DNA from 3 places in the Bradyrhizobium sp. SZCCHNR3119 genome. Region 1 is predicted to be linked to each of the others. Evidence: predicted binding sites of a transcription regulator. Region 1 holds the regulator's gene; each other region holds the start of a gene.
What was found. Region 1 encodes HrcA, which represses chaperone genes, less so after heat shock. Its sites were predicted from a motif close to GTTAGCACTCNCNNNNNGNGAGTGCTAAC; they were not measured.
Positions count from the first base shown of each region.

Region 2: a site for HrcA is predicted at 3,693-3,721, ahead of groES (co-chaperone GroES). Genes of this name have one in related genera too.
Region 3: a site for HrcA is predicted at 3,169-3,197, ahead of groES (co-chaperone GroES). Genes of this name have one in related genera too.

Region 1 covers NZ_JAUEUV010000001.1:2,746,107-2,751,537, reverse strand. The annotation lists gene QX034_RS12815 (hypothetical protein) at 1-520, shown strand, start outside; gene QX034_RS12810 (hypothetical protein) at 533-2,053, opposite strand; gene grpE (nucleotide exchange factor GrpE) at 2,239-2,862, opposite strand; gene hrcA (heat-inducible transcriptional repressor HrcA) at 2,996-4,084, opposite strand; gene rph (ribonuclease PH) at 4,235-4,948, shown strand; gene rdgB (RdgB/HAM1 family non-canonical purine NTP pyrophosphatase) at 4,945-5,431, shown strand, end outside.
Region 2 covers NZ_JAUEUV010000001.1:5,446,666-5,452,096, forward strand. The annotation lists gene QX034_RS25030 (hypothetical protein) at 71-388, shown strand; gene lepB (signal peptidase I) at 476-1,243, shown strand; gene groL (chaperonin GroEL) at 1,606-3,246, opposite strand; gene groES (co-chaperone GroES) at 3,336-3,650, opposite strand; gene QX034_RS25050 (usg protein) at 4,033-4,317, shown strand; gene QX034_RS25055 (cupin domain-containing protein) at 4,524-5,084, shown strand; gene QX034_RS25060 (acyltransferase family protein) at 5,234-5,431, shown strand, end outside.
Region 3 covers NZ_JAUEUV010000001.1:1,313,520-1,318,950, reverse strand. The annotation lists gene QX034_RS06380 (hypothetical protein) at 1-801, opposite strand, end outside; gene groL (chaperonin GroEL) at 1,011-2,654, opposite strand; gene groES (co-chaperone GroES) at 2,773-3,069, opposite strand; gene QX034_RS06365 (hypothetical protein) at 3,394-3,900, shown strand; gene QX034_RS06360 (protein phosphatase CheZ) at 4,016-4,795, opposite strand; gene QX034_RS06355 (L,D-transpeptidase) at 5,106-5,431, shown strand, end outside.

The sequences.
Region 1 (5,431 bases):
CACCGACGACGCGATTCGCCAGATGTTTGCCTCCGCCGCAGTCCGAAAAGAAGTCCCGGTCGACGAGCAGCTCTCGCTGATGCCGTTCAAGGTTACCGAGCTCGCGAGTTTCAAGACGGTCCGCACCTTGGCACCGGGCGCCGCACTGATCCTTGCTGATGGCGATGAAGCCAAAGGCTTCGAGTCCGCCCCCTTCATGGTGGTCAGCCTGATTGCCGCGGCACCGACGGAGCCTGGCGACCGCGGGCGCTTCGCGCAGCAAGCCGCAACGACGATCCCCGGCGTGCGCGATGCTCGCTTGACGATGTCGGAGCCGATCCGCATCGACGGCTTGCCGGCCTATGAGACGCGGATCGATGCGACCAGCGGCAAGGACAATACGCCCGTCACCATCGTGCAGTGGCTGCGCTTCGGCGGTCCGACCACGCTGCGCATCATCGGCAGCGCTCCGCGCGATCAATGGTCGGCGGCGTTCCCGCGCTTCCGGGCCGTGCGGGATGGAATCCAGCCGAAGGGGTGACGAAGCGCCACGTCAGCCGCCCCGGCGGACGTAGACATCGATGTTCTGGACGGTTTCCGAGAGCCGGTAACCCTGCAACAACCTGTCGAGCTCGGGGCTGTCGTGTATCCAGGCGGCCCAATCGTCCGTTGCATTGTCGACCAGCACGATCGCGGGCCGATTTCGGCGGAAATCCTCGATCAGCCACGCGCGTTCGCGCTGCGCATATCCCGCGAGCGCTGCCAGCGTGTTCGAATCCGATGATGGTATGCTTCTGACCAGCTGCTCGTATCTCGGTACGAGCAGCCGCTGCTCGCGCGACGCCCACACGCCCCCGATCGCGCGCGTCAGCGGATGAGCGATCGCTCCATCGGCCGAGATCGCCAGGATGGTCGGATGTTGCAGACCTGTCCTTGCAATGGCCGGCTGCAAGAAGCGCGCATCCATCCCCAGATTGAACCACACCATCGCGGCCAGGAACAGAGCCCCACATGCGGCAAGCTCGCCAGGGCGAAGCCCGCGAGGAACGGCGTCGAAGCCATCCTCGCTGAACGAGATGGCATAGCCGAACCCGAGCCAGGAAAAGGCCAGCATCGGATAGGCGTGGTATGGCCAGCCCTTACGCTGCAACAGATAGACGATTCCGAAGCAGACGGACGCGGCCAGCAAAAGGAGCAATGTCGGCGTCATAGCTTTGCATCGCTTCTGCACGAGCGTCGCGATCAAGGTGAGGCCCAACAATGGGACGGCCGGCTTCATCAACATGGCGCCCATCGGCTGTCCGATCGAGTAGACGTCGCGGATCAGCGGCACGATAAAGGTGAAGTATTCGGGGAAGAACCAGATCGTGCAGACGCTGTAGGCGAGGATCACACCGACAGCGACAATGTTCTCCGGTGCGACGAGCACTCGCCACGATCTCGCAGACGCTGCCGCCACAAGCAGACAGCAGAACATTGCAGGCGCGAAATGAGGCTTGAAACACAGTGCCAAGCCAAGGCCGACGCCTGTTATCCCGATCGTCCATGCGGGCGGAGTTTCGCGGTTTAGGCGCAGCGCAAGAGCAGCCATCGCAGGGATCATCTCGATCACGGCGATATGCTCGCGCTGTCCAAAGGACTGGACCGGCAAGACCGCCAGGACGAGAACGGCAGTGATTGCAAGGACCCAGCCCTGTCTCGCCCCGATAACGGTCGATTTTCGCAGGATGAGAGCGCTCAGACCGAGAGACAGAGCGATGGCCAGGAACACGAGGCCATCGACGACGTCCTCAGCATTCCAGCCAAGGGCGCGGGCAATCAGGATCCCGGGGAGATAGACGAAGACCGCCATGGGCGGGTTCGTCTCCAGGATTTCGGAATATAGCCGCTGCCCGTCGAGCCAGCGCTCGCCCGCAATCAGCAGCCAGCTCACGTCGGGGCTCGCCGCCACAATGTGGCGCATCACGATCGCTGCGCTGAACGCCGCAACGATCGCGCCCCATTGCAGGGCTAAGGTCCGGTCCACCTCCGGCCTGCAGATCGGCCGGGGCGCGGTATGGATATTCATAGCCATGGCGTACACCCCCGCAACTCTCGGGACCGTAGCCAAGCGCCATTAAGGCTTTGTTTCAGGAGCTCCGGAGAAGATCCGGACCGCGTTGCGATCGCTACGCAGCCGGAAGCCACGGCACGACACCGTGGCTTCACATTCGTCATCCGTCGATCGTTGACGAAAGCGGCCGAGCACTGAGCGGAAAATCAAGCCGCGCTGTTGGGTTCATCCGTGTTTGCAGCCGCCGGCGCAGCCTTCGGTCCGCCCTTGGATACGCCGACCAAGGCCGGCCGCAGCACGCGCTCGCCGATCGTATAGCCCGCCTGGACCACCTGAACGACCGTGCCGGAGGGTACCGACGGATCAGGAACCTCGTACATCGCCTGATGAAAATTCGGATCGAACTTCTGGCCGGACGGATCCAGCTTCTTCACGCCGTTCTTCTCCAGCGTGTTGTGCAGCGAGCGCTCCGTCAGCTCGACGCCTTCGATCAGCGCTTTCAGACCGGGGTCGGCTGCGGCCCGCGCTTCTGCCGGCACCGCATCGAGCGCACGCTGCAGATTGTCCGCGATATCGAGTACATCGCGGGCAAAGCCCGTGATGCCGTACATGCGCGCGTCGGCAACTTCCCGCGCCGTGCGCTTGCGCAGATTTTCCATCTCCGCCAGCGTCCGCAGCATCTTGTCCCGGGCCTCGGCGGCCTCCTTGGCCAATGCCTCCACAGAGCCGGTCTCGGGATCGTCGGGCATCACATAAGGCCTGGAAACGACGGGTTCGTTGGCCTGCGCCGGGTTCGCCGGATCGTTCTTCTGCAGGTCGGGATCGGTCATGGACAGACTTCTCGCAAAATCAACTGGAAGGGGGGTGTGTCGGCCGGGATATCGTGCTTTGAGCGCCGAAAATCAAGCACAGCATGGACTTGGCCGACGAAGTCACGGTCGAGCAACCCCGCTGTTGCCCTCATCAGCCACCCAGAAGCCGGCTGACCAGACGCGCGGCATAGTCGACGGTCGGGATCACCCGCGCATAATTCAGCCGCGTCGGACCGATCACGCCGAGCACACCGACGATGCGACCCCTCGCATCGGTATAAGGTGCCGCGATGGTCGACGAACCCGACAGCGAGAACAGCTTGTTCTCGGAGCCGATGAAGATGCGGACGCCTTCCGCATTTTCCGCCCGGCCGAGCAGATCGATCACGCCGCGCTTGGCCTCGAGATCATCGAACAGCTGGCGCACGCGCTCGAGATCTTCGAGGGCGTGCAGATCGTCGAGGAGATTGGCATGGCCGCGAACGATCAGCTGCCTGTCATCATTGTCACCGCCGGACCAGCTCGCAAATCCTGCGGCGATCACCTTCTGGGCCAGTTCGTCAAGCTCCACGCGATCTCGCGCCAGAGCGGTCTCGAGCTCCAGCCGCGCGTCGGCGAGCGTCCGTCCCCTGATCCGGGCATTGAGGAAGTTCGAGGCCTCGGTCAGAGCCGACGAGGGAACGCCCGGCGGCAGGGTCAGGACCCGATTCTCGACCTGGCCATCTTCGCCCACCAGCACGGCCAGCGCCCGTTCCGGCTCCAGCCGCACGAACTCGATGTGCTTCAGGCGCGAATTGGACTTGGCCGTGAGGACCACCGCGGCCGCCCGTGTAAGGCCGGAGAGCCGGGTCAGCGCCTCATCCAGCGCGGCCTCGACCGATTGCGCCCGGCCGACCGATGCCAACTGGCCCTCGATCGATTGCCGCTCGGCTTCGGTCATGTCGCCCACCTGCATCAGGGCGTCGACGAAAAAGCGCAGGCCGAGCTCAGTCGGCAGCCGTCCGGCGGACGTATGCGGCGCATAGATCAGGCCAAGCTGCTCGAGATCGGCCATGACGTTGCGGACCGAGGCCGGTGACAACGGAACCGTAATCAGGCGGGAGAGGTTGCGCGAGCCGACCGGCTCGCCGGTCGCCAGATAGCTTTCGACGATCTGCCGGAAAATCTCCCGCGACCGCTCGTTGAGCTGCGCGAGCCCGGCAGGCGGTGTTATCAGGTTGATCGGGTCGTGGTGTGCCACAGCTATCCCCTTCCGGATTGCCCATAATTTGTCCATGCGGCAGGCCCGTGGCAAGCCAGTCCGGGGCACGATAAGGCCTTGCCGGTCCTGATCACCCCCCCTACAAGGCCTCGGCATAGCCGATATTTTACCCTGCTTCGGAGGATTCTCATGCGGCCGAGCCGCCGTGCACCGGATGAACTGCGCGCCGTCAGCCTGGAACGTGGCGTCGTCAAATATGCCGAGGGGTCCTGCCTAGTGAAGTTCGGCGACACCCATGTGCTGGTTACTGCCACCCTGGAGGATCGCTTGCCGCCCTGGCTGAAAGGGCAGGGCCGCGGCTGGGTCACCGCCGAATATGGCATGCTGCCGCGGGCGACCCTGGAGCGGACGCGGCGCGAAGCCTCGGCCGGCAAGCAGAGCGGCCGCACGGTCGAAATCCAACGCCTGATCGGCCGCTCCCTGCGGACCGCGATCAACCTTGAGGCACTCGGCGAGCGCCAGATCACTGTGGACTGCGACGTGCTCCAGGCGGACGGCGGCACCCGCACCGCATCGATCACCGGCGCCTGGGTCGCTCTCGCGGACTGCATCAGCTGGATGAAGGCGCGCAATATGGTGAAAACCGAGGTGCTGCGCGACCATGTCGCTGCGATCTCCTGTGGTGTCTACAACGGAACCCCGGTGCTCGATCTCGATTATGCTGAGGATTCCGAAGCTGAGACCGATGCCAATTTCGTGATGACTGGCGACGGCCGCATCATCGAAGTACAGGGCACGGCCGAGAAGACGCCCTTCACGGAGGCCGAGTTCCTCGCCTTGATGGCGCTTGCGCGCAAGGGCGTGGCCCGGCTGGTCGATCTACAAAAGCTCGCGGTCGCATGACGAACACGCACCGGCAAATCGAAGGCCGCCTCGTCATCGCCACGCACAATCCCGGCAAGCTGGCCGAGATGCGCGAGCTGTTGGCGCCGCATGGGGTCGAGGCAGTATCGGCCGGCGAGCTGGGGCTCGGCGAACCCGACGAGTCCGGGGAAACGTTCCAGGCCAATGCGCGCATCAAGGCGATCGCAGCGGCCAAAGCCGCGCAATTGCCGGCGTTCGCCGATGACTCCGGCATCGTGGTCGAGGCGCTCGACGGCGCACCTGGCATCTATTCGGCGCGTTGGGCGGGACCATCCAAGGACTTCACCGCCGCGATGACACAGATCGAGCGCCTGTTGCAGGAACGCGGCGCGACGTCGCCGGAGCAGCGCCGCGCGCATTTCGTCTCCGCGCTGTGCGTGGCCTGGCCCGACGGCCATATCGAGGAGGTCGAGGCGCGCGTCGACGGCACCCTGGTCTGGCCGCCGCGCGGCAATGCAGGCT
Region 2 (5,431 bases), 2.7 Mb from region 1:
ACGACGGCTATATATGCATAATTTCTGAAAAAACGAAAGTGGAATTTTATGCGGGAGCCGGGTGGGTGGCGTGATCCGATTGATCGAGCTGATGGAATTAGTTCTTGCGCGCAGCTCATTTTGGCTACCCGTCGGGCTGTTCGATGCGCGTAAGACGGGTCGGAAGAGACAACTGATTTGCCCGCCAGGCACGGACGAGCTGCGAATGCAGAGTGCGGGCAGGCGATCGCCTTTGCAGCGCGGATCGGCCTCCACTTCGAACGTGATCACGCCGGAGCAAGGCATGGCGCTATTGTTTCATCACCCGATCATGCATCGCGGTGATCCCGTCACCAGGGGGCGCAAATACGTACTGCGCAGCGACGTGATGTATCGCCGCCAGCAGTGAGGGATGGCGCACCATGCGCAAGCACTTCGTGGTTGCGTGTGGTGCCGCCATCGGCCATCCTTGCGGCAGGACAGGCCGGGGAATGTCATGACGAGCGTCGAGGCTGGAGCGATCGGTCCGCAGCGGGAGCCATGGTGGGCGATTGCAGCCATCTTCACCGCGGGCTTCCTGTTGCTGTGCCTGCTGCTGGCCTCGCCGCTGCTGATCCGCACCTTCCTTTTTCAGCCGTTCAACATTCCATCCGCGTCAAACATTCCTACCCTTCTGGTCGGCGACTATCTCTTCGCTTCGAAGTACCCCTATGGATGGGGTCGTTATACGTGGCCGTTCACGCCGCCGTCAGCGGGTCGTATCTGGGGCCGCGATCCGGCGCGCGGTGATGTCGTGGTTTTCCGTCTCAAGGACGGCAAGACCGACTACATCAAGCGTATCGTCGGGCTGCCCGGCGACCGCATCCAGATGAGGCAGGGCCTGCTCTACATCAACGACCAGCCGGTTCAGCGCGAGCGGCTCGACGATCTGGTCGGTGAAGCCGCCTGCGGCGGTAGTGCGGACGAACGGGTCAAGCGTTGGCGGGAGACCTTGCCGAACGGCGTGAGCTATCAGACGCTGGATTGTGTCGACAACGGCTTCTTCGACAACACCAACGTCTATGTCGTGCCGGCTGGCCATCTGTTCATGCTGGGCGACAACCGCGACAATTCTACCGACAGCCGCGTCCTCAGCGCCGTTGGCTATGTTCCCATCGAGAACGTGATCGGCCGCGCCGCGACGATCTACTTCTCGCTCGCCGGATCCGATACGAGCAGGCCAGGCCGGATCCGCTTCGAGCGGATCGGGACGATGGTGAGGTAGTAGCGAGAGACTGCTGTTGCTGCCGTTTCCGAGCGGGCATCGTGCGCACTCACTCCGTCCCGTGGTTATGGATTCCGGGCTCGCGACTGCGTCGCGCCCCGGAATGACGGAGAGGAAGAGCAGGGGCGGTGAGTTGACTATGATAAATGCGCTCATAGATCGATCGCCGTTGTGGTCGACGGAACGTTGCGTCAAACTCAAGCGTCATTCCGGGGCGCGCGTAGCGCGAGCCCGGAATCCATAACACAGGTTTCAATTGTGGATTCGCGCCAGCAGCGATGCATGGCTCAACTGAATTTTCTATCCAAACAGAAAGGGCGCGGTTTGCACCGCGCCCTTCGTATTCGAGAGAGGAACGGACCTTAGAAGTCCATGCCGCCCATGCCGCCGCCCGGAGGCATCGCGGGGCCGCCGGCGTTCTTCTTCGGCAGCTCGGCGACCATCGCTTCGGTCGTGATCAGCAGCGCAGCCACGGAGGCCGCGTTCTGGATCGCGGCGCGAACCACCTTGGTCGGGTCGATGATGCCCTTGGACACCATGTTCACGTACTCGCCGGTCTGGCTGTCGAAGCCATAGGCGTACTGCTCCTTCTCCAGGATCTTGCCGACGATGACCGAGCCGTCCTCGCCCGCGTTGATGGCGATCTGGCGGGCCGGGGCGGAGAGCGCCTTGCGGACGATCTCGATGCCGGTTTTCTGGTCGTCGTTCTTGGTGCGCAGGCCCTTGAGCTGCTCGGAAGCACGGAGCAGGGCGACGCCGCCGCCCGGCAGGATGCCTTCCTCGACAGCCGCGCGGGTCGCATGCATCGCGTCATCCACGCGATCCTTGCGCTCCTTGACCTCGACCTCGGTCGCGCCGCCGACGCGGATCACCGCGACGCCGCCCGCGAGCTTGGCCAGACGCTCCTGCAGCTTCTCACGGTCGTAGTCCGAGGTGGTCTCCTCGATCTGCGCCTTGATCTGCTGAACGCGCGCCTCGATGTCGGCCTTCTTGCCGCCGCCGCTGACGATGGTGGTGTTCTCCTTGTCGATCATCACCTTCTTGGCGCGGCCAAGCATGTTCAGCGTCACGTTTTCGAGCTTGATGCCGAGATCTTCCGAGATCGCCTGGCCGCCGGTCAGGATCGCGATGTCCTGCAGCATGGCCTTGCGGCGATCGCCGAAGCCCGGAGCCTTGACGGCCGCGACCTTCAGGCCGCCGCGGAGGCGGTTGACGACCAGGGTGGCCAGCGCCTCGCCCTCGACGTCCTCAGCCACGATCACGAGCGGCTTGCCGGTCTGCACGACGGCTTCGAGCAGCGGCAGCAGCTCGTTCAGCGACGACAGCTTCTTCTCGTTGATCAGGATGTAGGCGTCGTCCATCTCGACGCGCATCTTGTCGGCGTTGGTGACGAAGTAGGGCGAGATGTAGCCGCGGTCGAACTGCATGCCCTCGACGACGTCGAGCTCGGTCTCCAGCGACTTGGCTTCCTCGACGGTGATGACACCCTCGTTGCCGACCTTCTTCATGGCGTCGGCGAGGAACTTGCCGATCTCGGCGTCGCCGTTGGCGGAGATGGTGCCGACCTGGGCGATCTCGTCGTTCGACGTGACCTTCTTGGAGTTCTTGACGAGGTCGGCAACGACCGCCTCGACCGCGAGGTCGATGCCGCGCTTCAGATCCATCGGGTTCATGCCGGCGGCAACCGCCTTGGCGCCTTCACGCACGATGGCCTGGGCCAGCACGGTCGCGGTGGTGGTGCCGTCGCCGGCCGCATCAGCGGACTTCGAGGCGACTTCGCGCACCATCTGCGCGCCCATGTTCTCGAACTTGTCGTCGAGCTCGATCTCCTTGGCGACGGTGACGCCGTCCTTGGTGATGCGCGGGGCGCCGAACGACTTGTCGAGGACGACGTTGCGGCCCTTCGGACCGAGCGTGACCTTCACGGCATTGGCGAGAATGTCCACGCCGCGCAGCATGCGGTCGCGAGCATCGACGCCGAACTTCACGTCTTTGGCTGACATATTGGATTTCCCTGAGTTGAAATGTCTGTCTCACCCTTTCGCGGGGCGCCCGCGGGGCGCTCCTCAGGGGTGAGCGTGCGAGCGTGGGGTTAGGCGGCCTTCTTCTTGGCGCCGGCGTCGGTCAGCACACCCATGATGTCGCTTTCCTTCATGATCAGCAGCTCCTGGCCGTCGATCTTGACTTCGGTGCCAGACCACTTGCCGAACAGCACGCGGTCACCGACCTGAACGTCGAGCGGGACCAGCTTGCCGCTCTCGTCGCGGGCACCGGGGCCCACAGCGATGACTTCGCCCTGCGAGGGCTTTTCCTTGGCCGAGTCGGGGATGATGATGCCGCCAGCGGTCTTCTCTTCGGCGTCGATGCGCTTGACCACGACGCGGTCGTGAAGCGGACGGAAAGCCATACAGTCCTCCTAAGCTATTGAGGCAATTATCAGTTTCTGGAGATTGGCAGTCGATGCCAGCGAGTGCCAGCCCTGCCGCGCAGGACATAGGCGAGAGTTCTGGGGCCGGCAAGGGCTTGTAGCAGAAAAATTAGCAGTCAACCGCGGCGTCTGCCAGAAGGTCCCGGCATCGTTAACCGGGCCGGAACAGATCGGGAAACCCCGTATTAGCACCTGGGCTAAGTCGCTGCTAATGCAGGAAATTTCAACAACCCGTTAAACATTTAGGCTTGTGATGGATTGAGGTCATGCGTCACATTTCTCTCACGTGAGCGCATTTTCACCCGGGTGGCTCGATCCCGGTGGCCACGCCGGAATGCGCTTCCACAGAATGGAGGTTGGCATGGTGTCGAAGGTTGCCGTTTCCGAGGATTTTCGGAAACAGATCTTGGGTTACGGGCTGACGACGGCGCAGATCCTGTATCGGATGCCGGATCATCCCTCGCTGCTCCAGACCTACGTCTGGCAGAATTACGACCTGTTTCCGAAATTCCCCGCGCTGCAGGATTTCCTCAGCTTCTGGCAGAAGAAGCTCGAAGGGCCGCTGTTCTCCGTCACGGTCGCGCATTCCAAGCTGATCAAGCCGGCCGAGCTGCGCGCCGTCGACGGCGTGTTCCGGCTGCACTGAGCGGTAACCACAACCACGGTGTCATTCCGGGGCGTGCGCAGCACGAGCCCGGAATCTATACTCCCGATCGTGGTTATGGATTCCAGGCTCGGCCCTTCGGGCCGCCCCGGAATGACGACCTATCTTGGAGCGCCACTGGGCCCATCCGACGAACGGCTTGAATTGTGCTACCCTTCGCGACGCGAGGAAACAGAAGGGAGAGCACGATGGCCACCAAGAGCCGCGCGAAGAAGCCCGCATCACGCACCGCCGCGAAAGCGGCGACGCGCAAGACATCGTCCCGCAAGAGCGCCAAGACCAAAGCCAAATCCGCTGCGAGCAAACCCGGCGCACGCCGATCGCTTGCAAGCAAAGGCGCTGTTGCGCCGGTTGCGCGGCGGCCGAAGCAGAAGGTCGCCGTCAGCCATCATCGCGAGGAGGACTTCAAGGCCGACGGTCTGCGCGCTTACGCGCATTATCGCGACCTCGGCATTGCGGATGCGACCCATGGGCTCGCCCGCGCCCATGTCATCCGCCTGCTGCCGCCATGTGATCCCCGGGAAGTCGCCAAGCTGCACACGCACGACGTCGAATTCCAGATGGTCTACGTGCTCAAGGGTTGGGTGAAGAGCTATCTCGAAGGCGTCGGCGAAACGCTGATGAAAGCGGGCAGCGCCTGGACCCAGCCGCCGCGCATTCGCCACATGATCCTCGACTACTCCGATGACGTGGAGCTCTTGGAGGTAATCCTGCCGGCCGATTTCAAAACGGTCGAAATTACGGCGTGACAACACGCTGAAACAATAATTAGACATGAATCGCTGCTTCGCTTAGTCCGTGAGTTTTGAAGCGGGGGAAGCGAACGGCTGTTGTCGTGCAACACACGGGCACGCGCAGTTCTGCGTCCTTTCTTCGCGTCGCGAGGAGGGGCGAAGAGGTGACATCGTATCGCGAGGATATCGATTGGCTGCGCGCGATCGCGGTGCTCTCGGTCATCGCCTTTCATTTCGAGGCGCCGGGAATCTTCGGCGGCTTCGTCGGCGTCGATATCTTCTTCGTCATCTCCGGCTACCTGATTACCGGCATCATCCAGGGCGAGATCGCGCAAGGCCGCTTCTCCCTCGCGCGCTTTTAC
Region 3 (5,431 bases), 1.4 Mb from region 1:
GTTGATCTTGTCGCCATCGCGCCAGTCGGCCGCGGCGAAACGCAAGGTGCGGTCCATCTCGACGGCACCCGCCGTCCAGCCGGCAGTGACGACTCCGTTCATCGTTCGCGCCTTGGCGATCAGCGCCGGGGCGCGATCGGGATCGACGGTCATGCTGATGGTCTGCTCACCCGCACGCAGCGCATCGCAGCCAACGGTCAGGCTGGACAGCCCGAGCTCGACGTCTTGGCCCCTGAGGCTCTTCAGGAAATCGAGCGCCGCATCCAGCTTGATGCGCACGGCGACGGCTTCCGGCGACACGTCGGTGAAATCCTTCGGCTGCGCAACGATACCGTCGTCGGTCGACTGACTGTCCTGGAACTCCTTTTCGCTGATGTCGGAATTGTCCGTCGAGGCAACTTCCGTGACCGTCTTGCCGACCGTGATCTGGCCGCGGAATTCGAACGTGTCGCCGCTGGCCTTCTGGGTCAGCTTGACCGATACGGGATCCTTGGTGCCGTTGCTCTGCGCGGTGCCGGTCAGTGTCTGGCCGTTCACCGCCAGATTGGCCACGAAGCGATCCTTGCGTTCGGAATTCTTCTCCACCGGATAGCAGACATCCAGCGTCGCCGCGGTGATTGTCTTGCCCTGCCTGGTTTCCTTCAGGATCACATCCGCATTGCCGTCCATCAGCCCGTCGATCGCGGTGAAGTATCTGGTCTCGCTCGTGCTTGGGGCAGTCTTGCCCACCTTGCTCTGGGACCAACCGAGTTCCGGCACTGCCGCGACAACCACGGCACCAGCAAGCAAAATCGCGCGCATCATGAAAATCCTGCTTTGGGTAAGAATCGAATGACCCGAATGTCCCGACTTCGAGGTCCGCTACATATCCGCCGTGATCCGCCTTAAGCAAATCGCGTGTGGCGAATTTGAAGTTCCGAACGGTTGGTCCGCGCCTCACTCATCTTTCGCAAGAAAAAGGCCGCCCGGAGGCGGCCTTCGTCATCTCTGGCAGGTGCGAAAGGGCAGGCTCAGAAGCCCATGCCGCCCATCCCACCCATGCCGCCGCCGGCCGGCATGGCCGGTGCCGGCTCCTTCGGCAGCTCGGCGACCATGGCCTCGGTGGTGACCAGGAGGCCGGCGACCGACGAGGCGTCCTGCAGCGCGGTGCGGACCACCTTGGCCGGGTCGATGATGCCCTTGGCGACCATGTCGACATAGTCCTCGGTCTGGGCGTCGAAGCCGAAGGTCTCGGACTTCTCATCCAGGATCTTGCCGACCACGATGGAGCCCTCGACGCCGGCGTTCTCGGAGATCTGGCGAATCGGAGCCTCGAGCGCCTTCAGCACGATGTTGATGCCGGCCTGGACGTCCGAATTGGCGTTGGTGATGCGGCCGACCGCCTTCTTGGCGCGCAGCAGCGCGACGCCGCCGCCGGGGACGATGCCTTCCTGCACCGCGGCGCGGGTCGCGTTGAGGGCGTCCTCGACGCGGTCCTTCTTCTCCTTGACCTCGATCTCGGTGGCACCGCCGACCCGGATCACCGCCACGCCGCCGGCGAGCTTGGCCAGCCGCTCCTGCAGCTTCTCGCGGTCGTAGTCCGAGGTGGTCTCCTCGATCTGCGCCTTGATCTGGCCGACGCGCGCCTCGATGTCGGCCTTCTTGCCGGCGCCGTTGACGATCGTGGTGTTCTCCTTGTCGATCACGACCTTCTTGGCGCGGCCGAGCATCTTGATGGTGACGTTCTCGAGCTTCATGCCGAGGTCTTCCGAGATCAGCTGACCGCCGGTCAGGATCGCGATGTCCTCGAGCATGGCCTTGCGGCGATCGCCGAAGCCCGGCGCCTTGACGGCGGCGACCTTGAGGCCGCCGCGCAGGCGGTTGACGACCAGGGTCGCGAGCGCCTCGCCCTCGACGTCCTCGGCGATGATCAGCAGCGGACGGCCCGACTGCACCACGGCTTCGAGCACCGGCAGCATCGCCTGCAGGCCGGACAGCTTCTTCTCGTGCAGCAGCACGTAGACGTCGTCGAGCTCGGCGGTCATCTTCTCGGCGTTGGTGACGAAGTAGGGCGAGAGATAGCCGCGGTCGAACTTCATGCCTTCGACGATGTCGACCTCGGTATCGAGCGACTTGTTCTCCTCGACCGTGATGACGCCCTCGTTGCCGACCTTCTGCATCGCCTGGGCGATCATCTTGCCGATCGCGGCGTCGCCATTGGCGGAGATGGTGCCGACCTGGGCGACCTCGGAGGACGAGGCGACCGGCTTGGCGCGCTTTTCGATGTCCTTGATCACGGCGGCCACCGCGATGTCGATGCCGCGCTTGAGATCCATCGGGTTCATGCCGGCGGCAACCGCCTTGGCGCCCTCGCGCACGATGGCCTGGGCCAGCACGGTCGCGGTGGTGGTGCCGTCACCGGCGGTGTCGTTGGTCTTGGAGGCGACCTCGCGCAGCATCTGCGCGCCCATGTTCTCGAACTTGTCCTCCAGCTCGATCTCCTTGGCGACGGTGACGCCGTCCTTGGTGATGCGGGGGGCGCCGAAGCTCTTCTCGATCACGACGTTGCGGCCCTTCGGACCCAGCGTGACCTTGACGGCGTTGGCGAGAATGTCGACGCCGCGCAGCATGCGATCGCGCGCGTCTCCGGCGAATTTGACGTCCTTGGCTGCCATTTTTGAATGTTCCTCTGGTGGGACCTCATCGCCAGGGCTGTGTCCGCCCTTCGGTGGCTGATGAGGTTTGCAAAATCTGTCGCCCCGTCGCGCTTGGACGCGCGGGGCGCGAAGGGGATCAGGCCAGCACGCCCATGATGTCGGACTCCTTCATGATCAGGAGTTCCTCGCCGTCGAGCTTGACTTCGGTGCCGGACCACTTGCCGAACAGCACGCGATCGCCGACCTTGAGGTCGATCGGCACCAGCTTGCCGCTTTCATCGCGGCCGCCGGGGCCGACAGCCACCACTTCGCCCTGCGAGGGCTTTTCCTTGGCGGTGTCGGGGATGATGATGCCGCCCTTGGTCTTCTCCTCGGCGCTGATACGCTTCACCACGACGCGGTCGTGCAGCGGACGAAATTTCGATTTGGCCATGACGTTTCCCTTTGCGGGCGCTTCGAACGGGGTTGCTGTCGGAAAAGAATCTGAATGCGGCCACATTTAGCGCGAAGCTGGCGCCAACTGACTCGCCCCTTTGGCAATCGTGCCCTCCGAGTGCTAAGGTCGCTCGGGAAATATGGCTTGACGCCGATCCTGTCAAGCAAACCGGTTAAGCCGTTCTTGAGGCTGTTATAAGATGCTACCTGGGGTAAACCATGGTGGCGAGGCAACGGCGGCATCCGACGTCGTTGCCCTTGCGCCTGATTTGCGCTTGGTTGCCGGACGGGGCAGCCATGATCTTGTTTCTAAGGGGATCCCATGAAGAGTTCACGGTGCGCGCGGGCGGTTGCCAATCTGGGAATCGCTTCAGCGCTCACGATCTTTCTCGCCGCGTGCAGCAGCTTCAGCCTATCGCCCTCGGCTCCCGTCGCGCCCGAACCCGGCGTCGAACCTGAGGTCCCGTCGACGATCCGCCCCGATGAGCTGGTCGGCAAGTGGGGGCTCGCCTCGTATCAGAACCCCACCGACCGCGCGCGCACCGAGAAGATGGCGGTGGCGCAGTGCAAGCAGCCCTATACGATCGGGGCCGGCACTTCGGGCGGCGTGGTGATGCATCTCGCCGATCAGGCCACGCCGCAGGAGCTGCGGCTGAAAGGCTCATCCAGCGGCAAGAACTATATCGGCCCGGCCGGGCCTCCCGGCGGCGAGCAGGATCGCGAGGTGCTGTCGTTCGACGGGCGGGTGCTGGTGACCCGTTTCGTCGACAAGGATGCCGCGACCCGCTACGGCAACATGGTCTATGTCCGTTGTGGGCCGCGGGCCTGACGATCGAACCGACCGTTGGACGGTCTTCATCCATCAAAATGAAAAACGCCGGCATTGTGCCGGCGTTTTGTCTCTCGCCCTGACGCCGGCCCCTCCGTCCGGCGCGGTCGATGGCTCAGTTGAACATGGCGTCGATGTCGTCCTGCGAGGCATGGCCGACCTCGCCTTCAGCCTTCGGGCCGTTGAGCAGGCGCGCATCGCCCTCGCGGGTGTCCACGATCGGAGGGGTATGCGCCTTGATGGCGTCGACGCCGCCCCAGATCTCCATCATCACCACGATGTGGTGCTCGATGAATTTCATCGTGGTCATCACCTTGTTGATGCGCTGACCGGTGAGGTCCTGGAAGTTACAGGCCTCGAAGATCGAGACCACGCGCTCCTGGATATCCTCGGAAAGGATTCGCTGCTGATCCGCCGAGTCGACCTTGGCTAGCGCGCTCGCCGCCTGGTCGATCGCTTCGGCCGCTTCGAGGATCTGCTGGGTCGCCTGTTCGGTGCCGCCGACCACCGCGCCGAGTTCGCCATTGACCTTGGCCATTTCCTGGCCGTCGAAGCTCTTGGCATGGAGTACCGCGATCTCGCCCTTGGTGCGGTTGATCGCGTCGTGGATCAGGTCGAGTTCGACCTTGAGCTTCTCGCACTGCTCGATTTGCGCACGGTAGGTCTCGAGCAGCGCGCGCGCTTCGGCGACCTCGCGAGCTGCGGATTCTTCGATCGCGGCGTTTGCCGAGCTGGTGCCACCGTTGCGCATGACATTGGCCATCTGAGTGCGGATCGCGCGGAGCTCGTCCATGATTTCCTTGTGCTGCGGGCCAATCTCGCCGCCCGCGAAATCGGGCTCGGGCATATGGCCGAGAATTCCTTCTTCGATACGAAAACGCTTGCGAACCGACATGAGATAATCCCTGTCCTCAACTTCAGTCTGTTCTAAGCGAACGCTATTTAACATCACGTTCACAACGGAAACTCTCAACGGACACGTGTTTGCGGCCGCGGTTAGCCGCGGTTAACCATGCCGATGAGCCCTTCATCCAAAATAAACGCTAGCCGCCGAATCCGCCCCGGCTTGGCGCGATGGTGAATCAAAACACGGCCCGTGTTTACCAAACCGATCGGCTTTTGATCTTAGTTGGCGGCATGCGCGGGCGGATGCTCGACCTCGCGCGATGAACAATCTTCAAGACGAAACAGTACAGAGTACGTCGATGTTCAAGTCCATCTTTCCAGCGCTGATTGCCGGCGCGTGCTTCTCTTGTATGGCGGTCGATCGGGCCGCGGCGATCGACGCCGCGGGATTTCAGCAGCCGACCGTGATCTATGCCGGCCCACCGGAGCAGAGCGCCCCCGTCCGCTCCGCCTATGTCGAGCGTTCGCGCATGGGTGGGGGCTTCATCGAATTCCTGTTTGGCGACCCGCAGGGACGGGGCTACCGCGACGATCCGGCGGAGCGGCCGATCTATCAGCAGCAGCCGTCCTACTATGAGCCGGAGCGCTCCGGCGGGGCAGTCCCCGAGCAGGAGGAGGCTTATGA